One region of the Streptomyces hazeniae genome, then DNA from elsewhere that is predicted to be linked to it. Evidence: riboswitches for the same ligand, from Rfam matches in the RefSeq annotation. Region 1 holds a riboswitch; the other holds the start of a gene.
The links. A riboswitch is a leader RNA that binds a small molecule or an ion and turns the genes downstream of it on or off. The one in region 1 is predicted to bind cobalamin.
Positions count from the first base shown of each region.

Region 2: another riboswitch for cobalamin. It lies ahead of cobN (cobaltochelatase subunit CobN); the one in region 1 lies ahead of metE (5-methyltetrahydropteroyltriglutamate--homocysteine S-methyltransferase).

Region 1 covers NZ_JAVREQ010000003.1:18,967-30,552, forward strand. Annotated here, with positions in the region: gene RM572_RS05300 (AbgT family transporter) at 1-136, opposite strand, end outside; gene RM572_RS05305 (M20 family metallo-hydrolase) at 213-1,511, opposite strand; gene RM572_RS05310 (IclR family transcriptional regulator) at 1,523-2,308, opposite strand; gene RM572_RS05315 (dihydroorotase) at 2,308-3,708, opposite strand; cobalamin riboswitch at 3,993-4,134, shown strand; gene metE (5-methyltetrahydropteroyltriglutamate--homocysteine S-methyltransferase) at 4,315-6,633, shown strand; gene qcrB (cytochrome bc1 complex cytochrome b subunit) at 6,703-8,292, opposite strand; gene RM572_RS05330 (DUF6480 family protein) at 8,787-9,029, shown strand; gene RM572_RS05335 (SDR family NAD(P)-dependent oxidoreductase) at 9,048-9,767, shown strand; gene RM572_RS05340 (iron ABC transporter permease) at 9,793-11,586, opposite strand, start outside.
Region 2 covers NZ_JAVREQ010000013.1:44,562-56,147, forward strand. Annotated here, with positions in the region: gene RM572_RS15625 (cobalt-precorrin-6A reductase) at 1-195, shown strand, start outside; gene RM572_RS15630 (precorrin-2 C(20)-methyltransferase) at 294-1,895, opposite strand; gene RM572_RS15635 (precorrin-8X methylmutase) at 1,892-2,560, opposite strand; gene cobG (precorrin-3B synthase) at 2,616-4,022, opposite strand; cobalamin riboswitch at 4,095-4,246, shown strand; gene cobN (cobaltochelatase subunit CobN) at 4,282-7,983, shown strand; gene RM572_RS15650 (GAF domain-containing protein) at 8,074-9,114, opposite strand; gene RM572_RS15655 (beta-ketoacyl synthase N-terminal-like domain-containing protein) at 9,513-11,555, shown strand; gene RM572_RS15660 (amino acid adenylation domain-containing protein) at 11,552-11,586, shown strand, end outside.

The DNA.
Region 1 (11,586 bases):
CGGAGGCGACGATGACGAGGAGGGCGAGATGGACGAACAGGATGAACGGGTGGGGGAGTTTGTTGCCGACCCGTTCGATGCCGCCCAGCATTCTGCTGGAGACATCGTTGGCGCGACTTCTCAAGGTGAGCGGCATGGGAACCTTCACTTTCGGATGAGCGGACCCTCGGGGGACGGTGTTTCCGGGAGACACCGGGTCCGCTGAGCGGGGGTCAGAGGACGGTGCCGTCCTCTCCGGGTGCCGCGTCGCGGCGTCGTGCGCGGTCGACTTCGACGAGGCCCTGGGCCAGGGCACGGGCTCCCGTCGCCACCTGTTCGAGGTCGGTCCACTCCTCGGGGCAGTGGCTGCGGCCGCCGTGGGAGGGGACGAACAGCATGCCCATGGGCGCCAGCCGCGCCATGTGTGCGGCGTCGTGCCCGGCGCCGGAGAACATCGTGCGAGGCGGCAGGCCCAGGCGCGTGTTTCCCCGCTCGAGGAGTTCCCGTATCCGGGTGTCGGCGGCGACCGGGTCGGAGGTGGAGAGGCTGTGGAGGTCCGCCTGCACGCCGCGTCGCTCCGCGGCGGCCCGTGCCGCCGCGTCAAGCCCCCGGCCGCAGTCGTCCAGCCACTCCCGTTCCCCGGACCGGAACTCGACCCACAGGCGGGCGCGCCCCGGGACGACGTTCGGCGCGCCGGGCTCGATCTCGATCCGCCCGGTGGTGGCGACGCCGTCGCCCTCCTCGGCAGCGAGCCGCTCCGCGGCCAGAACGGTCTCCGCCGCCGCGCAGGAGGCGTCGTAGCGGTAGTTCATCGGGGTGGCGCCCGCGTGGTCGGGCCGCCCGGTGAACTCGACCCGGTAGCGGTCGATGCCCGCGATGGCGCTCACCACGGCCACCGGCAGCCCTTCGTGTTCCAGCACCGGTCCCTGCTCGATGTGCAGTTCGAGGAAGGCGGCGACGTCGTCACCGGACCACCGGGCTTCCGGCAGGTCGTCGGGCGAACCGCCCACCCGGGCGAGGGCGTCGCGCAGCGTCTCCCCCGCACCGTCGTCCAGGTCCAGGTGCTCGCGTGTCACCTCGCCGACCAGGGCACGGCTTCCCACGCAGCTGAGACCGAACTGGTTGGGCTCCTCGTTGAAGAAGTCGACGACCCGCAGCTCGTGTTCCAGCGCGATGCCCGCGTCGGCGAGGGTCCGTACGGCTTCGAGGGCCCCGAGCACACCGATGATGCCGTCGAAACGTCCGCCGCCCTCGACGGTGTCGGTGTGCGAGCCGGTGACGAGTGCGGGGGCGTCGGTCCGCGCGCCGGGGAGGGTGCCGATGAGGTTGTCGACCGCGTCCCGGCGTACCGTCAGGCCCGCCGCCTTCATGCGGGAGGCCATCCAGTCGCGGGAGGCCGCGTAGAACGGGGAGAACGCGCCGCGCGTCCACCCCGGCCGTTCGGGGTCGTGGAACTCCGCGAGGCGTTCGAAGTCGGCGCGCAGCCGCTCCACCGAGCAGGCGGGGACTGCGGGGACCGGTCCGTGGGACATGAAGGGGCCTTTCAGGTGGTGCTGTACGGAGGGGCGGGGAGCGTCCGGGCCGAGTCCTCGATCCGGGACGCGAGGGCGCGGGCGGCGGCGGTGAGGGCCCGGACCTCGGTGTGCGCGCGGTTCCCGTCGAAGCGGTGCTCCGGCCCGGCGATGCTCAGGGCGCAGGCCAGCCGTCCCCGCGGCAGGACGGGTACGCCGATGGCCACGGCATGCGGGTCGACCTCGCCGCGGCTGACGACGTAGCCCTGCTCGCGGATCCGGGCCAGCTGCGTGCGCAGCGTGGCCTTGGCCGGCGTACCGGGGGTGAACCGTTCCAGGCGCCCGCCGAGCACGCGGTCGATCACGTCCTGCGGCGCGAAGGCGAGCAGGGCCTTCGCGGAGGCTCCGGCGTGGAGTGGCCGCAGTGTCCCGGGCGCGAAGGACAGGCGCATGGAGTGCGGGGAGTCGAGGCTCTCCACGACCAGCGCCGAGAGGCCGGCGGGCACCGTGAGCAGCACGGTCTCGGAGGTCTCGGACACCAGGTCGCGCAGGAATGGGAGGGCCAGGGAGCGGAGGGTCTGGCCGGTGCCCGGGCCGTCCTGGAGACGGGACAGCCGCGGGCCGACGCGGTACGTTCCGTGGCCGTCGGCCTCCAGGAATCCGTCGTCGACGAGCCTGCGGACGAACCGGTAGACGGAGCTGGTGGAGAGCCCGGTGCGCGCGGCCACCTCGTCGGCGCGTTGCGGCCCGCCGTCGACGACGGCGGCGAGGACGTTCAGCCCTCTCGCGAACGAGGAGGAACGCGGTGCGCCGGGCATCAGCCGTCCTCTTCCGGTGGCGCGGGGAAGGGCGCCGGGGCGAGGAAGCGTCCACGTCCCGCCGCGGAGCGCACGGAGTCGCCGTCCCAGATCACCTCGCCGCGGGAGACGGTGCACCGCACCCTGCCGCGGATCCGCATGCCGTCGAAGGGACTCCAGCCCGCGTGCGACCGCAGCCGGGAGCCGTCCACCGTCCACTCCGCGTCCGGGTCGAGGATCACCAGGTCGCCGTCCAGCCCGGGCCGCAGGTCGCCCTTGCGGTCCCCGAGGCCGAAAGCGTGTGCCGCCCGGGTGGAGAGGCAGCGCACCAGCTCACGGGGCGTCATCCGGCGCTCGTGCAGGGCCGCGCCGGCCACCAGCGGCAACAGCGTCTCCACGCCCGGCCCGCCGGAGGCGTTGTCGAGGACGTGGTCGCGCTGCTTGAGGGCGAGCGGCCACGGGGCGTGGTCCGAGGCCACCATGTCGAGCGCGCCGCTGCGGAGCCGGTGCCAGAGCCCGTCGGTCTCCGCCGGGGTGCGCAGCGGCGGGTTGTACTTCAGCCGGGCGCCGCCGCGGACCATGTCCTGCTCGGTCAGGGTCAGATAGTGCGGGCAGACCTCGGTGGTGACCGAGGTGCCCGTGCGTCGGTGCCACTGCACCAGGTCGACGGCGTGCGGTGTGCTGACGTGGCAGAAGTGCAGGTGCACGCCGGAGGCACGGGCGAACTCGAGCACGGCCGCCACGGCGGCCGTCTCGGCGACCGGCGGCCGGGAGAGGCCGTGCTGCAGCGGCCCCGAGGCGCCGGACGCCCGCAGCCGCGCCAGGTTCCGCTGCACGATCTCGTCGTTCTCGGCGTGGACGCAGACCCGGAGCCCGGTCCGGGCGATCTCGGCGAACGCGTCGAGCATCTCCCCGTCCGGAGTCCGGGGGAAGCGCCGGGGATCGGTCTGGAAGGTGGACAGCTTGAAGCAGGCCGCGCCCTCGGCCGCGAGCTTCGGGATCTCGGCGATGCCCTGCCCGCCGGGCTCGACGGTCGCGTACATCCCGACGTCGACGTGCGCCTCGCGCAGCACCGCCGCCCGCTTGTCGCGGAAGGCGTCCACCGACCAGACCGGCCCGGCCTCGTCGAACGGCATCTCCAGCAGCGTCGTGACGCCGCCCGCGGCCGCGGAGCGGGTCGCGGCCTCGATGCCCTCCCCCGCGTGGCTGAGGCAGTGCACGTGCGGGTCGACGACGCCCGGCAGGACGTACGCCCCGCCCGCGTCGACGCGCTCGGCGGCGGGCGCGTCGCTCGGCGTCCCGCGCACGGCCAGGACGCGTCCGTCGCGCACCCGGACCTCGCCGCGGGGGAACTCCCGCTGGGAGGTCACCACGTGGCCGGTCACGGAGAGGTCGGCGTCGAGGTCTTCCGGGTCGAACATGCGCCAGACCCTGCAACAGGTGTCACGGACCGACAACCGTCTTCCCACCCTTTGGGAATCCGCAGGTCGTGGCGTAGCCGAGGGGTCACGAGGGGTCCCGGGCCCGACGCGGACGGCGGCGGGGCGCGCCGTCGTGCGCTCGGCCGGCACGGGTCCTGCCCGTCGGCGCGTGTCCCACGTCACCCTCCACATCGTGGACGTGATCGGCGGCCGGCGCGGTGGGCGCGTAGGCTCGGCAGAAGCAGCTGGTTCGCCCCCGTCCGCCAGGCGGGACGCGTCGCAAGAGGGAACCCGGTGGGAATCCGGGACTGCCCCGCAGCGGTGAGCGGGAACGACCGCCGTCACACGCACTGGGCCCGGCAACGGGCCCGGGAAGCGACGGCCTGTAGGTGTCCTGACGGGACGTGCCCGCGAGTCCGAAGACCTGCCACTGCCCGTGCGCGGCCGAACCGCGCACGGACATCCCGGTGACCTCGAGGGCGGGTCGGCGTACACACCAGGCGGACGACCGCGCCGTGCCGCGCGGGGTCGTCTCCGTCCGGTCCGTCACCTTCGCACCCTCGTCCCCTCCGGGACTTACAGGGACGTCTCGCGAAGGAGAACTCCGTGACATCGAAGTCCGCAGCCGCGGCAGCACGGGCCACCGTGTACGGCTACCCGCGCCAGGGTCCGAACCGTGAACTCAAGAAGGCCGTCGAAGGCTACTGGAAGGGCCGCGTCACCGCGGACGCCCTCCGTGGCACGGCCGCCGAACTGCGCGCCGCCAACTGGCGGCAGCTGGCCGCAGCCGGCATCCAGGAGGTGCCGACGGGAGACTTCTCCCTCTACGACCACGTGCTGGACACCAGCGTCATGGTCGGCGCCGTCCCCGAGCGGCACCGTGAGGCCGTCGCCGCCGGCGCCCTCGACGGCTACTTCGCCATGGCGCGCGGCACGCAGGACGTCGCGCCGCTGGAGATGACCAAGTGGTTCGACACCAACTACCACTACCTGGTCCCCGAGCTGGGCCCGGACACCGCCTTCGCCGCGGGCTCCGGCAAGCAGGTCGCCGAGCTGAAGGAAGCGCTGGCCCTGGGCCTGAGCGCACGTCCGGTCCTCGTCGGCCCCGTGACCTACCTGCTGCTGGCCAAGCCGGCCCCCGGCGTCGCCGCGGACTTCGACCCGCTGACCCTCCTCGACCGGCTGCTGCCCGTGTACGCGGAGGTCCTGGCCGACCTGCGGGCGGCCGGTGCCGCGTGGGTGCAGCTCGACGAGCCCGCGCTCGTCCAGGACCGCACCCCGGCCGAGCTGAACGCGGCCGCACGCGCCTACCGTGAGCTCGGCGGCCTCGCGGACCGTCCCCAGCTGCTCGTCGCGAGCTACTTCGACCGTCTCGGCGAGGCCCTGCCGGTGCTCGCGAAGGCGCCCGTGGAGGGCCTGGCGCTGGACTTCACCGGCGCCGGCGCCGGCAACCTCGACGCGCTCGCCGAAGTGGGCGGGCTCCCCGGCAAGCGGCTGGTCGCCGGTGTCGTGGACGGCCGCAACATCTGGGTGAACGACCTGGGGAAGTCGCTGACCACCCTCGGGACCCTGCTCGGCTTCGCGGACCGGGTCGACGTCGCCCCCTCCTGCTCCCTGCTGCACGTGCCGCTGGACACGGCTCCGGAACGGGACATCGACCCGCAGATCCTGCGCTGGCTGGCCTTCGCGCGGCAGAAGACCGCGGAGGTCGTCACGCTCGCCAGGGGCCTGGCCGACGGCACCGACACGATCGCCACGGAACTCGCGGCGAACCGCGCCGACCTGGCCTCCCGCGCCGGCTCGGCGCTCACCCGCGATCCGGCCGTCCGGGTCCGCACCGCGGCCGTCACCGAGGCCGACTCCCGCCGCTCGCACGCGTATCCCGACCGCGCGGCGGCCCAGCGCACCCGGCTCGGCCTGCCGCTGCTGCCCGTCACCACCATCGGGTCCTTCCCGCAGACCGGCGCGCTGCGCGCCGCCCGCGCCGACCTGCGCGCCGGTCGCCTCGACACCGCCGGCTACGAGGACCGCGTCCGGGCCGAGATTCAGGAGGTCGTCACCTTCCAGGAGAAGGCGGGCCTGGACGTCCTGGTGCACGGCGAGGCCGAACGCAACGACATGGTGCAGTACTTCGCCGAACAGCTGACGGGCTACCTCGCCACGCAGCACGGCTGGGTGCAGTCCTACGGCACCCGCTACGTCCGGCCGCCGATCCTCGCCGGGGACATCTCCCGCCCCGCGCCGATGACGGTGCGCTGGACGGAGTACGCCCAGTCGCTCACCGGCCGTCCCGTCAAGGGCATGCTCACCGGCCCCGTCACCATGCTCGCCTGGTCGTTCGTCCGCGACGACCAGCCGCGCGCCGACACCGCCCGGCAGGTGGCCCTCGCACTGCGCGACGAGGTGCGCGACCTGGAGGCCTCCGGCAGCGCCGTCATCCAGGTCGACGAGCCCGCGCTGCGGGAGACCCTGCCGCTGCGCACCGGCGACCGGGAGGCGTACCTGGCGTGGGCCACGGAGGCGTTCCGGCTCACCACGAGCGGCGTGCGGCCGGACACCCAGATCCACACGCACATGTGCTACGCGGAGTTCGGCGACATCGTCCAGGCCATCGACGACCTCGACGCCGACGTCATCAGCCTGGAGGCCGCCCGCTCCCACATGCAGGTCGCCCGTGAACTGGCCTCGCACGGCTACCCGCGCGAGGCGGGACCGGGGGTCTACGACATCCACTCGCCCCGCGTCCCCTCCGCCGAGGAGGCCGCCTCGCTGCTGCGCAAGGGCCTCGAGGCGATCCCGGCCGAACGGCTGTGGGTCAACCCGGACTGCGGCCTGAAGACCCGCGGCTGGCCGGAGACCCGGGCCTCCCTGGAGAGCCTCGTGTCCGCCGCTCGCACGGTCCGCGGGGAGCTGTCCTCGTCCTGACCGGTCCGCACGGCTCCGGGGCCGGGCGGCGTGCCGGGACTCGGCACGCCGCCCGGTGCGGCGACGGGGTCAGGTGTCCTGGTCCGTGGGGCGGTCGGACGGCCCGGCGGCCGCGCGTTCGATCTCCTTGCGGCGGCCCTCGGTGACGGGGGGCTCGGCCTGTCCGCCGTGGAACCAGCGGCTCAGCGCCGCGCGGGCCCGGACCCGGCGCGGCGGACGGCCGGGGGCGGTGTGCAGGGTTCCGGGGGTCAGCGGGGCCGTGCCGGACCGGACGAGGATGCGGTACATGCGGTCGGCCGGCACGGGCAGGTGGCGGGACGTGAAGCCGCCCTCGACGGTCTGGCTGACGCCGCCGCCCTCGATCCCGTCGGTCAGCAGGTCGCGTTCCCGGTCCTGCAGTGCGGTGCAGAGCCGTTTGGTGACCAGGAAGGCGAGCACCGGCGCCACGATCAGGGCGACGCGTTCGACCTGGCGCATCGTGTTCACGGAGGTGCCGAAGACGTAGGCGAGGATGTCGTCCCCGCCGGCGACGAGGAGGACGGCGTAGAAGGTGAAACCGGCGACGCCGAGCCCGGTGCGGGTGGGCTGGTGGCGCGGCCGGTCGCACAGGTGGTGCTCGCCGCGGTCGCCGGTCAGCCAGCGTTCGAGGAACGGCCAGGCGTACAGCAGGGTGAACAGCAGTCCGGGCAGGACGAGGCCGGGAATGAAGACGTTCCAGGACACGGTGTGCCCGGCCAGGTTGGTCTCCCAGGGCGGCATCAGGCGCAGACCGCCGATGAGGAAGCCGATGTACCAGTCGGGCTGGGAGCCGTTGCTCACCTGGGAGGGCACGTTGGGGCCGTACACCCAGATCGGGTTGACCTGGGCGAGCGCCCCCATCGCCACCAGCACGCCGGAGACCAGCAGGAACAGCGAGGCCGAACGCACCGCGAACTGGGGGAACATCGGGATGCCCACGGCGTTGCGGTTCGTGTGGCCGCGGGTCGCCCACTGCGTGTGCTTGAGGTAGAAGACCAGGATCAGGTGGACGGTGATCAGCGCCAGCAGCAGGCCGGGCACCAGCAGGATGTGGACGCTGTAGAGGCGCTGGGTGATCTCCTCGCCGGGATACTGGCCGCCGAACAGGAACAGCGCGACGTAGGTGCCGACGACGGGAAGGGACAGCGCGATCCCCTGGGCGACCCGCAGTCCGGTTCCGGAGAGCAGGTCGTCGGGCAGGGAGTAGCCGGCGAACCCCTCGAAGATCGCCAGAACGAACAGCGTGAGCCCGATGATCCAGTTCACCTCGCGCGGCCGCCGGAAGGCGCCGGTGAAGAAGACGCGCAGCATGTGGGCGCCGATCGCGGCGACGAAGACGAGCGCCGCCCAGTGGTGGGTCTGGCGGATCAGCAGTCCGCCGCGCACGTCGAAGCTGATGTCGAGGGTGGAGGAGTAGGCGACCGTCATCCGCACGCCTTGCAGCGGTGCGTAGGACCCGTCGTAGACCACCTCCTCCAGGCTGGGCTCGAAGAACAGCGTCAGGTACACGCCGGTGAGCAGGAGGACGCCGAAGCTGTAGAGGGCGAGTTCGCCCAGCAGGAACGACCAGTGCTCGGGGAAGGCCTTCCGCAGCAGTCCGCCGCCCTCGGTGACCGGCAGCCTGCTGTCGAGCGCGGTCACGGCCCCCTCGAGGCGATCCGCCCGCTGCGCCGCCCTGGTTCTCGCCCTGCGTCCGGCAGCCACGGCACCTCGCCCTTCTCGTCGTCGTCGCGCTCCGTCCACGGCCTGGACGCCTGTTCCCCGAGGACGGGTCAGGGCACCGCGGCCCCCACCCGACCGGGTGAACGGCCGGGTGAACGGCCGGGTGAACGGCCGGGTGAACGGCCGGGTCCACGGGGGAGCGCCGACGGGCGTGCCACGGCGGCGGGGCGGGCGCGGTGCGGCGGGACCATGCGCCCCAGGCTGGACGGACGGCCCGCCGGTCCGGGCGTGACCTGCCCGTCGGGGCGGCGCGTTGCACCCGACCGGCGGACCGGGCCGCCGCCGGCCCGCACCGGACCGCCGTGCGGACGCACGTGAGGGGTGGTCGACTGGGACGAGGCGGCGGAGCGCGGCGTTCCGCCGGGTGCGTGGACGAGCCGGGAGAGGTGTGCGGTGGCAGGGCAGGCGAAGCGGTGAGCCACAGCGACGGGTCGGAGAGCGCCGACCCGGACCCGGAGAACACGCCCGGCCTGTCGCCCGGGGGTGAGATGCGGCAGGGCGACACGCCGCCCGCCGAGGGCGGCACGCTCGACACCGGGCCGCGCGAGACCTACAACCCGACACGCGGCTGGGCGGCGGCTCCGCTCGTCGTGATCGCGGTCTTCTGCCTGCTCGTGGCGGGGTTCTTCATCGCCAGGCTGGTCCTGGCCCTGTGAGCGGGAGGGAGGACGGCCGTGCGACTGGACGGGGCACACGTTCTGGTGGCCGGTGCGACCGGTGTGCTGGGCACTGCCGTGTGTACCGCGCTGCACGGGCGCGGCGCGCGGCTCGCCGTCGCGGGCCGGAACCCGCACCGGCTCGCCGGGGTCACGGGTGCCCTCACGCCTGACGGCGGCGGGCCGCCGCCGTCCCGCGCCTTCGACGCCTACGACCTCTCCGGCTGCGGCGCCCTGCCGTCGTGGGCGGCGGCGGAACTCGGCGGCTTGGACGCCGTGCTGGCGCTGCCGGGCGTGGCGGGCTTCGGCGCCGCGGCGGAGACGGAGGACGCGGTGGCCGAACACCTGTTCACGGTCAACGCGCTGTGTCCGCTCGCCGTCCTGCGTGCCGCGCTGCCCCTGCTCGGCCGGGGTGGCGCGATCGGCGCGGTGAGCGGGGTCCTGGTCGAGCGTGCGCAGCCGTCGATGGCGGACTACGGGGCGGCGAAGGCGGCGCTGAGCCACTGGCTGACGGCCGTGCGGACGGAGGAGCGGCGCCGCGGCGTCCAGGTCCTCGACGCGCGGCTGCCCCACCTGGACACCGGTTTCGCGGGCCGTGCGGTCGCCGGAACGCCGCCTGCGCTTCCTGCGGGGGTGCCGGCCGAGGCGGCGGCGGACGCGGTCGTCGACGCGCTCGCCGACGGCGCCGGCGTCCTCGGGCCGGGGCCGGGCGGAGGCTTCGCCACCCGGCCGCGGTGAGGCGCGCGCCCTTCCGTTCGGTGTCCTACCGGCGGCTGCGGGCGAGGAGGTAGAGGAAGTACGGGGTGCCGACGGCGGCCGTCATGAGGCCGGCGCCGAGCTGGGCGGGGGCGATGACGGTGCGGCCCAGCAGGTCGGCGGTGCAGACCAGGGTGGCTCCGAGGACGACCGCGACCGGCACGACCCGCACGTGCTGCCGTCCGACGAGGGCGCGGGCGGCGTGCGGGGCGACGAGGCCGACGAAGCCGATCGTGCCCGCCGCCGCCACCGCCGTGGCGGCGAGCAGGACGCCGAGCGCCAGGAAGCCGAACCTCCCCCGGGCCAGGCCGAGTCCGAGCAGCCGCGGGGTGTCCTCGTCGAGGGAGACGAGGTCGAGTTCGGTGCGCCGGGACACGGCGACGGCCGCCCCCACGGCGAGCACGACGGCGAGCGGCAGCACGTCGGCGAAGGTGCGGCCGTAAGTGGAGCCCGACAGCCAGGTCAGCGCCTTGACGGCGTTGAAGGGGTCGGTGAGGACGATGAGCAGGGCGACGAGGGCGGCGGTGCCGATCGCGCAGCCCATGCCGACGAGGACGAGCCGGTTCTGCTGGAACCCGCCCCGGGCGGAGAGCCCGAACACGACGGCGGCGGTGAGCGCGGCCCCGGCGAACGCCGCACCGGCGACGCTCCACGAACCGGCCATGGGCAGCGTGGTCACCAGGGTCACCGCGCCCAGCGCGGCACCGCCGGAGACGCCCAGCACGCCCGGCTCGGCGAGGGGGTTGCGGGTCACGGCCTGGACGAGGGTGCCCGACAGGGCGAGGGCGCCGCCCGCGAGGAGGGCCGCCAGGACGCGCGGCACGCGGGTGTCGAGGACGAAGGTGAGGGTCCGGCCGGCGTTGGACTGCAGCCAGTTGGCGACGTCGCCCAGCAGCAGCTTGGTGTCGCCGAGCAGGACGGCGGCGAGCGTCACGCCGACGAGTACCACCACCGCGGCGGTCGTGGTGGCCAGGAAGACGGTGCGGCTGCGGATGCGGAGCCGGTCGACCTCGGTGGAGCCGCCGGTGTCGCGGCCGCGCGTCGCCATCACGACGAGGAACGCGGCGCCGAGGAGGCTGGTGACGATGCCGGTGGGGACGGCGACGGCGAGGTCGCCCGGCACCGCCGCGCGCAGCGCCACGTCCGAGCCGAGCACCAGCACGCCGCCGACCAGTCCGGCGACCGGCATGCTCGTCCACGGCCGGTTGAACGAGCGGAACCGGCTCCCGAGGAGGCGGACCAGCGCGGGGGCGCACAGGCCGACGAAGCCGATGGCGCCGGCCAGCGTGACGGAGGCGGCGGCCAGCAGCACCGCGAGGATCACCGTCGTGACGCGGGTGGCACGGACGGGGACGCCGAGCCCGCGCGCGGCGTCGTCGCCGAGGGAGAGGGCGTCGATGCGGCGGCTGAGCAGCAGCAGCCCGGCGAGGCCGACGAGGACGAGCGGCGCCATCTGCACCACGCCGTCGAAGCCGTTCTGGGCGATGCTGCCCTGGTTCCACGCGTACAGGCCGGCGGTCTGCTCGGGGAAGAGCAGGAGCAGCGCCTCGGTGAGGGCGATGAGGCCGAGGGTGAGGGCACTGCCCGCGAGGACGAGCCGCACGGTGCCGGCGCCGAGGCCGGACAGGCCGAGGACGACGGTGGCGGCCAGGAGTCCGCCGGCGAAGGCGACCCCGGAGGAGGCGAGCAGCGGCAGCGAGAGGCCGGTGACGGCGGCCACGCCGAGCGCGAGGTAGGAGCCCGCGTTGACGGCGAGGGTGTCGGGTGAGGCGAGCACGTTGCGGCTGATCGCCTGGAGGGC
Region 2 (11,586 bases), on a different contig from region 1:
CACCGCGTGGAGGTGCTGGTCACCAAGGACAGCGGCGGCTCCGCCACCGCCCCCAAGCTGGCCGCCGCCCGGGAGGCGGGCGTCCCGGTGATCCTCGTGCGCCGCCCGCCCACCCCGGAGGACGTTCCCGAGGTGTCCACCCCCGACGCCGCCGCGGCATGGCTGCGCACCACCCTCCGGGGCGGGGGCGGGTGAGGGGGTGGGGGCGGTACCCGCCCTCCGCAGCTGCCCGCGGCCCGCGACCGGCCACCGCACCGCGACCGGCCACCGCACGGCGACCGGCCACCGGGCCCTCAGCTTTCCGGGTACCGCCGGGGGGTCCAGACGACCTGGTGACCGGTGCCGTCGCCCCTGCCCTCACCGATCCCGTCACCGATCCCGTCACCGATCCCGTGGCCGCGCGTGGCGACGCGGGTCTGGGAGGAGCCGACGATGAGCAGGGTGCGCATGTCCACCGTGGCCGGGTCGAGGTCGGCGAGGCGGACGACGCGGACGCGTTCGCCCTCCCCGCCCACGTCGCGGGCGACGACCACCGGGGTGTCCGGCGCACGGTGCTCCAGCAGCAGTTCGCGGGCCTTGCCGACCTGCCAGGTGCGGCTGCGGGAGCCGGGGTTGTACAGCGCCAGCACGAGGTCGGCGGCGGCTGCGGCGTGCAGCCGCCGGGCGACGACCTCCCACGGCTTGAGCCGGTCGGACAGGGAGAGCGCCGCGTAGTCGTGCCCCAGCGGCGCGCCCGCGCGCGCGGCGGCCGCGTTGGCGGCGGTCAGGCCGGGCAGTACCCGCACCGGCACGTCGCGGTAGGGCTCCTCCGCCGCGGCCTCCAGCACGGCGGTGGCCATGGCGAAGACGCCCGGGTCGCCGCCGGAGACCACCGCCACCCGGCGCCCGCGCCGGGCCAGGTCGAGGGCGAACTCGGCGCGCTCCGCCTCCACCTTGTTGTCCGAGCCGTGGCGGAGCTGACCCGGCCGGACGGGCACCCGGTCCAGGTAGGTGGTGTAGCCGACCAGGTCGTCGGCCCCTGCAAGGGCGCCGCGGGTCTCGGGGGTGAGCCATGAGGGCCCGGCCGGGCCGGTGCCGACGACCACCACCTCGCCGTCCCCGGCGGCGCGTTCGGGCCGCGGCGCGTCCACCCGGCTGGGCAGTACGGCCAGGGAGAAGTAGGGCACCGTGCCGGCGTCGGTGCCGGCCAGCCGCCCGGTGCGTTCGCCGGGCATGGTCGCCCGCTCGACGTACAGGGCCTCGTCCAGCCGGCCGGAGCGTTCCAGCGCGCGGCGCACGTGCGGGAAGGTGCGGCCGAGCTTCATCACCGCCGCCGCGTCGGTGGCGGCGAGCCGTGCCGTCAGCTCTTCCTCCGGCAGGGTGCCGGGCAGGATCGTCAGCACCTCCTCGCCCTCGACCAGCGGGGTCCCCAGGCGGGCGGCCGCCGCGCTGACCGAGGTGACGCCCGGGATGACCTCGGTCGGGTAGCGGTGGGCGAGTCGCTTGTGCATGTGCATGTAGGAGCCGTAGAAGAACGGGTCGCCCTCCGCGAGCACGGCGACCGTCAGACCCGCGTCCAGGTGTGCGGCGAGGCGTGCGGCGGCCTCGGTGTAGAAGTCGTCCAGCGCCCCGCGGTATCCGCCGGGATGGTCGGTCCCCTCCGTCGTGACGGGGTAGACCAGCGCCTCCTCGACGTGGTCCTCCCGGATGTGCCGTGCGGCGATGGAACGCGCGATGGAACGGCCGTGGCGGGCGCTGTGGTAGGCGACCACGTCGGCGGCCGCGAGGGCTTCGACGGCGCGCATCGTCATCAACGACGGGTCGCCGGGGCCGAGTCCGACGCCGTACAGCCGTCCCGTACCGGAGGCGGCGTCCACGGGGACGGGGTAACCGGAGGCGGGGGTGGGGGCGTTCACTCTTCCTCGCTCGCGATCGCGTTGAGCGCGGCCGCGGCGAGCGCGCTGCCGCCGCGCCTGCCGCGCACCACCAGGTGTTCCAGGCCGGCCGGGTGGGCGGCGAGGGCGGCCTTCGACTCGACGGCGCCGACGAAACCGACCGGCACGCCGATGACGGCGGCGGGGCGCGGGGCTCCCGCGTCGATCATCTCCAGCAGCCGGAACAGGGCCGTCGGCGCGTTGCCGACGGCGACGACGCCGCCGTCCAGCCGGTCGCCCCACAGTTCCATCGCGGCGGCGCTGCGGGTGGTGCCCAACTGCGCGGCCAGCTCCGGCACGGACGGGTCGGACAGTGTGCACACCACGTCGTTGCCGGCGGGCAGTCGTTTGCGGGTCACGCCGCTGGCCACCATCTGCACGTCGCAGAGGACGGGCGCACCGGCACGGAGGGCCGTGCGGGCCCGCGCGACGGCGCCGGGGGAGAAGGCGAGATCGCGGACGAGGTCGACCATGCCGCAGGCGTGGATCATGCGCACCGCGACCTGCGCCACGTCCGGGGGGAGCCCGTCGAGGTCCGCCTCCGCCCGGATGGTGGCGAAGGACTGCCGGTAGATGGCCGCGCCGTCCTTCTCGTACGCGTAGGCGCCTGCGTGGCCTGCGCCACGGTGGTCGTCGGTCCCGTGCATGTGGGTGGCCCCGCCCCTCTCGATGGTCCCGGTCGTCTGGTCGCCGCTCATCTGGTCACCCGTCGGCGGTGGTGCGTGCCGCCGCGGTGGCGGTGAGCGCGGCGGCGAACTCCCCCGCGTCGTCCGTGCCGGGCACGGACACCTCGTAGCGGCTGTCGCCGGTGGCGACGGCGTCCACGTGCGGGCCCTTCGGACGTCCGCACCGCCGGGTGCAGCCCGACAGGTACACCGGCAGCGGCGGCCGGGAGTCATGGCCGGCGGCCGCGGCGCGGGCGTCCGCGCGTACGTCGGACAGCGACGCCGCGCAGCCCGGGCGTCCCGCGCAGGCACCGAGGCCGAACCACGGCGAGGCGGCCGAGGTGACCAGGCCGGCCGCTCCGGTCTCCGCGAGCGCGGTGGGCGCTGCGGCCGACGCGAGTCCCGGCACGACGACGCCGCGCCACGGGGTGACGCGGAGTACGCGGGTGCCCCGGGTGAGCGCCAGGTCGGCGAGCAGGCGCGCCTGCGCGGACGTGAGGGTTCCCAGCGGCGCGGTCACGCACAGGGCGGCGTGCACGCCCCCGGGCGCCACGACCACTCCGGGCGCGGGCCCCGCCCCTTCGACGTGCACGCCCGGGGTTGCGCGGCCCGCCCCGGCGGCGTCGCGTACGCGTGGGGCGCCGGCGTCGTGCCCGTCACCCGTGGCGGGGCCCGCGCCCGGTACGGGGGACGGCCGTCCGAAGCGGGTGCGGAGCGCCTCGGTGACGGCGGCGGCCGTGTCCGGGGCGTCGGAGACGCGCCAGGCGCCGGTGCCGAGGGCGAGGAAGGTCTGCGCGGCGTACAGCGCGGCGCCGGGGGCGTCCGCCGCCGGGACGGTGACCGCCGCGCCGGAGGTGCCGACCCGGACCACGGCCGTGCCGGACGCGTCCGCCGTGCCGTCGGCACCCGGCGCGGGCGTCGCCGCCGTCACCGTCACGTCGGCACCCAGGGCGGCGACGTCGCCGCGGCCGTCGTCGAAGGCGAAGAGGAAGCGCCCGGAAAGACCGGTGGCACCCGGGTCGGCGCACAGCAGGCGGTCCAACTCCCGGACCCACGGCCTGACGTCGGCGTGCCCGCGGGCGTCCAGGCCGGACAGGGGGGTGGCCACCACGTTGCGCACCCGTTCGTGCGCGGCGGAGGGCAGCAGCCCCGCCTCCCGCAGCCGGGCGGCGAGTTGGGCGCCGCAGCCGGCGGCGAGTCCGCGGAGCTGGACGTTGCCACGCGAGGTGAGGTGGAGGGCGCCGTCGCCGAGACGGTCCGCCGTGTCGGCGAGCAGGTGTGCCTGCGCGGCGGTGAGCGCACCGCCGGGCACCCGTACCCGTGCCAGGGCGCCGTCGTCCGCGGCGTGCAGCCGCAGCGCGCCCGGGCAGGCGTCGTGACGGCCCCGGACGGGGGCCGTCACGGGGGCAGGGCTCGCTGAGGTGCGGCCACGGGGCGTCGGCATCGCGGCGAGCATACAGACGGACGACGCCCGGACCGTATGCCCCGGATCACGGCCCGGAGCACCCGCGTTGCGCTTACGATGCTGGTCGGCGGGTCGTATGCCCGTCATCGCCGTTGACGGCGACAGGGGAGGAAGCCCGGTGCGACTCCGGCGCGGTCCCGCCACTGTGAGTCCGGTGAAGAGGAACCGGACGAGCCAGGAACTCCCGCCGTCCGACACCGCCCGGGGCGTGGACACCCCGAGGAAGGCTTCACGTCGCATGCCGCTTTCGCCCGCGGAACGAGACCCGCAGCCCGCCGACTCCCCCGGATCCGCACCCGACTCCTCCGACTCCTCCGACCCGTCCGGCTCCCCCGCCGTCCTGCTGCTGTCGACGTCCGACACCGACCTGCTCAGCGCCCGCGCGGCCGGCGGTCCCGTGCGCTACCGCTTCGCCAACCCCTCCCGCCTGGACCTGGACGACCTGCCGGGGCTCCTGGACGGCACCGGCCTGGTCGTCGTCCGGCTGCTGGGCGGGCTGCGGGCCTGGGAGGACGGGCTGGACGCGCTGCTCGCCGGGGACCGGCCGGTGGTGGTGCTGACCGGTGAACAGGCCCCGGACGCCCAGCTGATGGCGGCGTCGACGGTGCCCGTCGGGATCGCCGCCGAGGCGCACCGCTACCTCGCGCACGGCGGTCCCGGCAACCTCGAGCAGCTCGCGCGGTTCCTGTCCGACACGGTGCTGCTCACCGGACACGGCTTCGAGCCGCCCGCCGCCGCGCCGACCTGGGGCCCGCTGGAACGCACGGCCCCCGCACCCGCCGACGGCGCCCCCACGGTCGCCGTCCTCTACTACCGGGCGCATCACATGAGCGGCAACACGGCCTTCGTGGAGGTGTTGTGCGCTGCGCTGGAGGAGGCGGGCGCCCGCGCGCTCCCCCTGTACGTGGCGTCCCTGCGTGCTCCCGAGCCGGAGCTGATCGACGCACTGCGCGCGGCCGACGCGCTCGTCACCACCGTGCTGGCGGCGGGCGGCACCCGCCCCGCCGAGGCGTCGGCGGGCGGCGACGACGAGTCCTGGGACGCGGGCGCGCTCACCTCGCTGGACGTGCCGATCCTCCAGGCGCTGTGCCTGACGGGTTCGCGTGCCGCCTGGGAGGAGAACGACGAGGGCGTGTCCCCGCTGGACGCGGCCGGCCAGATCGCCGTCCCGGAGTTCGACGGGCGGCTGATCACCGTCCCGTTCTCCTTCAAGGAGATCGACCCGGACGGCCTGCCCGCCTACGTGCCCGACCGCGAACGGGCCGCCCGCGTCGCGGGGATCGCCGTCCGGCACGCCCGCCTGCGCCACGTGCCGCCCGCGGACAAGCGGATCGCCCTGGTGCTGTCCGCGTACCCGACGAAGCACTCCCGGATCGGCAACGCGGTCGGCCTCGACACGCCCGCCAGCGCCGTGGCGCTGCTGCGCCGGCTGCGCGCCGAGGGCTACGACTTCGGCGACGCCGAGATTCCGGGGCTGGCATCCGGAGACGGCGACGAGCTGATCCGCGCCCTGATCGACGCGGGCGGCCACGATCAGGACTGGCTGACCGAGGAGCAGTTGGCCCGCAACCCGGTGCGCATCCCGGCGGCCGACTACCGGCGCTGGTTCGCCGAGCTGGACCCGGCGCTGCGGGAGGCCGTGGAGGAGCACTGGGGGCCGCCGCCGGGGGAGATGTTCGTCGACCGCAGCCGCAACGACGAGGGCGACATCGTGCTCGCCGCGCTGCGGTTCGGGAACCTGCTGGTGCTGATCCAGCCGCCGCGCGGCTTCGGGGAGAACCCGGTCGCGATCTACCACGACCCCGACCTGCCCCCGTCGCACCACTACCTGGCCGCGTACCGCTGGATCGCCGCCCCGGACGGGGAGGGGGGTTTCGGCGCGGACGCGATGATCCACCTGGGCAAGCACGGCAACCTGGAGTGGCTGCCCGGCAAGAACGCCGGCCTGTCCGCGGGCTGCGCGCCCGACGCGGCGCTGGGCGACCTGCCGCTGGTGTACCCCTTCCTGGTCAACGACCCGGGCGAGGGCACGCAGGCCAAACGTCGGGTGCACGCCACGCTGATCGACCACCTGGTGCCGCCGATGGCCCGCGCCGACTCCTACGGCGACATCGCGCGCCTGGAGCAGCTCCTCGACGAGTACGCGCAGATCTCCGCGATGGACCCGGCCAAACTGCCCGCCATCCGCGCCCAGATCTGGACGCTGATCCAGGCCGCGAAGCTCGACCACGATCTCGGGATGGCGGACCGTCCGGACGACGACGGCTTCGACGACTTCCTGCTGCACGTGGACGGCTGGCTGTGCGAGGTGAAGGACGCGCAGATCCGCGACGGCCTGCACGTCCTGGGCGGTGCCCCGACCGGACCGGAGCGCGTCAACCTGGTGCTGGCGGTGCTGCGGGCCCGTCAGATCTGGGGCGGCACCTCCGCCCTCCCCGGCCTGCGCGAAGCACTGGGCCTGGACGAGGCCGCGGCGACCCGTACGGCCGCCGACGCGGCGGAGGAGCGGGCGCGGGCGCTGGTGCAGGCCATGGAGGACGCCGGCTGGGAACCGTCCGCGGTCTCCGGGGTGGCCGCGGGGGAGAACGAACAGGTGGCCCGCATCCTGGGGTTCGCCGCCCGCGAGGTGGTGCCCAGGCTGGCCGCCACGACGGACGAGATCGACCACGCGGTGCACGCGCTGGCCGGCGGGTTCGTGCCGGCCGGGCCGTCCGGCTCACCGCTGCGCGGGCTGGTCAACGTGCTGCCGACCGGCCGCAACTTCTACTCCGTGGACCCCAAGGCCGTGCCCTCGCGCCTCGCGTGGGAGACGGGGCAGGCGCTCGCCGACTCGCTGCTGGAGCGCTACCGCACCGACAACGGCGCGTGGCCGGCCTCCGTGGGCCTGTCGCTGTGGGGCACCAGTGCGATGCGCACCGCCGGGGACGACGTGGCCGAGGCGCTGGCGCTGCTGGGCGTACGGCCCGTGTGGGACGACGCGTCCCGGCGCGTCACCGGCCTGGAACCGGTGCCCCTGGAGGAGCTGGGGCGCCCGCGCATCGACGTGACGCTGCGCATCTCGGGCTTCTTCCGGGACGCGTTCCCGCACACCGTCGGCCTGCTGGACGACGCCGTCCGGCTCGCCGCGTCCCTCGACGAGCCGGACCAGGACAACCACGTCCGGGCGCACACCCGCGCCGAGATCGCCGAGCACGGCGACGAACGCCGCGCCACCACCCGCATCTTCGGCTCCCGACCGGGCACGTACGGCGCCGGCCTGCTCCAGCTGATCGACTCCCGCGACTGGCGCACCGACGCCGATCTGGCCGAGGTCTACACGGTGTGGGGCGGATACGCCTACGGCCGCGGGCTGGACGGGGCGCCGGCCCGGGAGGCGATGGAGAGCGCCTACCGGCGCATCGCGGTGGCGGCGAAGAACACCGACACCCGCGAGCACGACATCGCCGACTCGGACGACTACTTCCAGTACCACGGCGGCATGGTGGCCACCGTGCGTGCGCTGCGCGGCAGCGCGCCGGAGGCGTACATCGGGGACTCCACGCGTCCCGAGACCGTACGCACCCGCACCCTGGTGGAGGAGACCTCACGCGTCTTCCGCGCCCGCGTGGTCAACCCCCGCTGGATCGCGGCGATGCGTCGCCACGGGTACAAGGGCGCCTTCGAACTGGCCGCCACGGTCGACTACCTCTTCGGCTACGACGCCACCACGGGCGTGGTCGCCGACTGGATGTACGACAAGCTGGCCGAAACCTACGTACTGGACCCGGAGAACCGGGAGTTCCTCCAGCAGGCCAACCCGTGGGCGCTGCACGGCATCGCGGAGCGGCTGCTGGAGGCCGAGTCGCGCGGCATGTGGGAGAAGCCGGACCCCGCCGCGGTCGCGGCGCTCCGGGAGGTGCTGCTCGAAGCCGAGGGCGACCTCGAGGGCGACGCCGACTGACCCCCGCCGCACCCGCCCGGCGCAGCCGAACGGTTCCGCGCCGGGCACGCGGCCGGGGTGCGGGGCTTCGCCCCGCACCCGAGGACGGCCTTACCGCAGGTACATGCCGCTGGGGCCGCCGTGCTGCTGCGTCCACCCGTCGCCGGTGCCGAACTGCGCGAGCTGCTGGGTGAACTCGGCGGCGACCTGCTGCGGGTCCTCCGTCGCCGGGCGCGAGGTGATGTTCATCGCGACCGTGAGAATGCCGCTGACCGGCGCGTTCGGGGAGAGGCGCACCGGAGTGCAGGTGAAGGAGTACGTCTGCGGGGTGTCGGCGTCCCGCGTGATGAGGCGCGCCTCCGCCAGGGTGGTCGTCTGGCCGGTGCGGTACGCGTCGTCCATCGCCTTGAAGACGCCGACCGTGTCCAGGCCGGGCAGCACCGTACGGCCCTCGCTGAGGCGCTGGACGCGGCCGAACGCGTCGCCCTGGCGGCCGTTGGCGTAGCGCAGCACGTGCTTGGGGCCCTCGGTGAGCATGATGGGCCAGGGGGCGCCGTCGAAGACGGCGAACATCTCCTCCTGCTGCGTGAGCAGGCTGTCGCGCAGGCGGAACTCCGACAGCAGCGTCTCGGCGAGCTGCTGCATGCTCTCCTTCACGCCGCGGTCCCACTCGCGGGGCCGCATGTCGGCGACGCACACCGTGCCCAGGATGACGCCGGTGTGGTCGCGCAGCGGCGTACCGAGGTAGGCCCGCACGCCCATCTCGTTGACCAGCGGGTTGCCCTTGAAACGGGGGTAGTCGAAGACGTCGTCGAGGGCGAGCTGTGCGCCCTGTGCGACGACGTGCGGGCAGAAGCCGTAGTCGGTGGGGGCGGAGCGGGGGATGTCCGGGATGTCGCTGAGGTCGAAGGAGACGGCGCGGCGCTCCTGGCCGTCGTCGTCGCCGGACCGCGGGGCGTACATGCCGCGGAACATCTGCTGCTTGTCGTTGATGAAGTTGACCATGGCGAGCGGAGCCTGGGTCAGGCTTGCGGCGATCCGCGCCGTGCGGTCGAATTCGGCCTCGGGGTCCGGTGCGTTGAGGCCGAGGCGCTGCAGGCGTCGCCGACGCCGCTCGGCGTCATCAGGCTGATCGGGCGTCAGGGGGTCCATGGCCGCCCATGAAACCAGAATATCGTCTTCCGCACCGCCCCCCGGGCAACATCAGGGACAAGCGGTGACTGCTGCCGCAGGCACATGCCGGTATCAGTTGCCGTGTGGTCAATCTCTCAGGCTGTCCACAGTCCTGCGTGTTTAACCGACACCCGGTGACTTTGCGCCAGTTGGCTTCATGTCGATGGGCCTGATTCGTCCTTGCGTAGGACAATCGGCCCCCCAGGTAAAACCGGAGTGTGTGGTTCAGCTCGCGTCCTCCGGGTTCACGTATGCGCTTCCGTCATTGATCATTGGCGGGTTCGCTTGTCGACGGCCGGTCAAGAAACAAGCACACAACGCAGCGAAGGAGAGTTCCGATGGGTGGCAGGTCCGCAGGAGATGTCGATGAGCGCTCCGTGGCTGTCATCGGCCTGGCCTGCCGGTTCCCCGGTGCGGCGGATGCCGATCGGTTGTGGGAACTACTCGAGGCCGGCATCGACGCGACGAGCGAGACCCCGGCGGAACGCTACGACGTCGAAGCCCTCTACTCCGCCGGATCCGAGCCCGGTACCCTCGCCGCCCGCCGGGCGGGCTACGTCGAAGGGGCCGGCGACTTCGACGCCGAGTTCTTCGGCATGTCCCCCACCGAGGCCGCCGAACTCGACCCGCAGGCACGCCTGCTGCTCATGACGTCCTGGGAGGCTCTGGAGGACGCCGGACAGTGCGCCGGCACCCTCGCGGGGAGCCGCACCGGCGTCTACGTCGGCAACACCCGGGCCGACTACCTGGAGAACCAGTTCCGCCAGGGCCTCCAGTCCGTCGCGCCCTCCTACTTCCACAACTTCCGTCCCCTGCTGCCCGGACGCGTCTCCCGCGCCCTCGACCTGCGCGGCCCCAGCATCCTGGTCGACACCGCCTGCTCCTCGTCGCTCTCCGCCGTGCACTCCGCCGTGCAGGCGATGCGCGCCGGGGAGATACCCCTCGCCCTCGCCGCAGGGGTCAACATCCCGCTGCGTCCCGACGAGGGCGTGATGATGACCCAGGCCGGCACCCTCGCCCGCGACGGACGCAGCAAGTTCGGCGACGCGGGCGCCGACGGCTACTCGCCGAGCGACGGTGTCGGCGTGGTCGTCCTCAAGCCGCTGGCCGCCGCGCTCGCCGACGGCGACCGGATACGCGCCGTCATCCGCGGCAGCGCCGTCGGCAACGACGGCGGCACCGGCGACTCGCTTCTGCTGCCCTCCCTCGAGGGGCAACTGGACGTACTGCGGTGGGCGTACGAGGATGCCGGGGTGAATCCGGCGGACATCGACTTCGTGGAGGCGCACGGCACCGGCTCGCCCTCACTCGACCACCTCGAACTCGGCGCGCTCGGCCGCGTCCTGGGCGAGGGCAGGCCCGCGGAGCGGCCCTGCCTGGTCGGATCGGTCAAGACCAATATCGGGCACGCCGAAGCGGCCGGAAGCATCGCCGGCCTCATCAAGACGGTGCTGTGTCTGGAGCACGAGCAGGTCCCCGGAAACCTGCACTTCGACACCCCCAACCCCCTGGTCCCCTGGGACGAACTGCCGCTGGAGCTGCCCGCCAAACCGCAGGACCTCTCCGGCCGTGAACGGCCGCTGCTGGCCGGTGTCTCCGGTCAGGGCGCGTCCTGCCTCAACGCCCACCTGGTGCTCAGCCAGGGCCAGACCCGTGCGATCGACCCGGCGCTGGCTCCCGCACCGGAACACGTCGCCGAGCCGCAGCTGCTCGCCGTGTCCGCGCGCTCGCCGCAGGCGCTCGCGGACCTCGCCGAGGCGTACGTCCGCTACCTGTCCCCCGGCGGGCGCGGCTCGGTCCTTCCGCTGGCCGACGTCTGCTTCAGCGCCGCCACCCGCAGAGAGCACCACCAGCACCGGCTCGCCGTGATCGGGGCCACCCACGAGGAGCTGGCGGAAGCACTTCAGGTCACCGCCGTGCCGGACGCCGTCCCGCCGGCCGAACCGCCCGCCGGCCAGGACCGGCGCAAGGGCGCGCTGGCCAGCATGGCGGAGCGCTACCTGGGCCTGCGGTCCGCCGACGTCAAGCGCCGGGAGCTGCTGGAGGCCGCCGCCGAGCAGTACCGGGCCGGCGTACTCCCGCCCTGGGCCGAGGTGTTCCCGCAGGCCGGGCGCTTCGTGCCGCTGCCGCACTACGCCTGGCAGACGCGCCGCTACTGGGCGGGCGAGACCCCCGATCTGGACGCGGACGGCGAGGCACCGGACCTCGCCGGCCGGGTGCTGCGCGAACACGCCCGTACCGCCTACTCGGACGACTCGCAGCTCGCGGAGATCGGCATCGACTCCCTCGCCCGCCTCGGCATCGTGCTCCAGCTGGCCGAACAGCACGGGCTGGAGGTCGACATCGAAGACCTGGCGGAGCTGCGCACCGTGCGCGCCTTCCGCGCGTGGATCTCCGGCCTGGAGGCGAAGGTCGCATGACCGCCGCGAGCACCACCGCGAACACCACCGC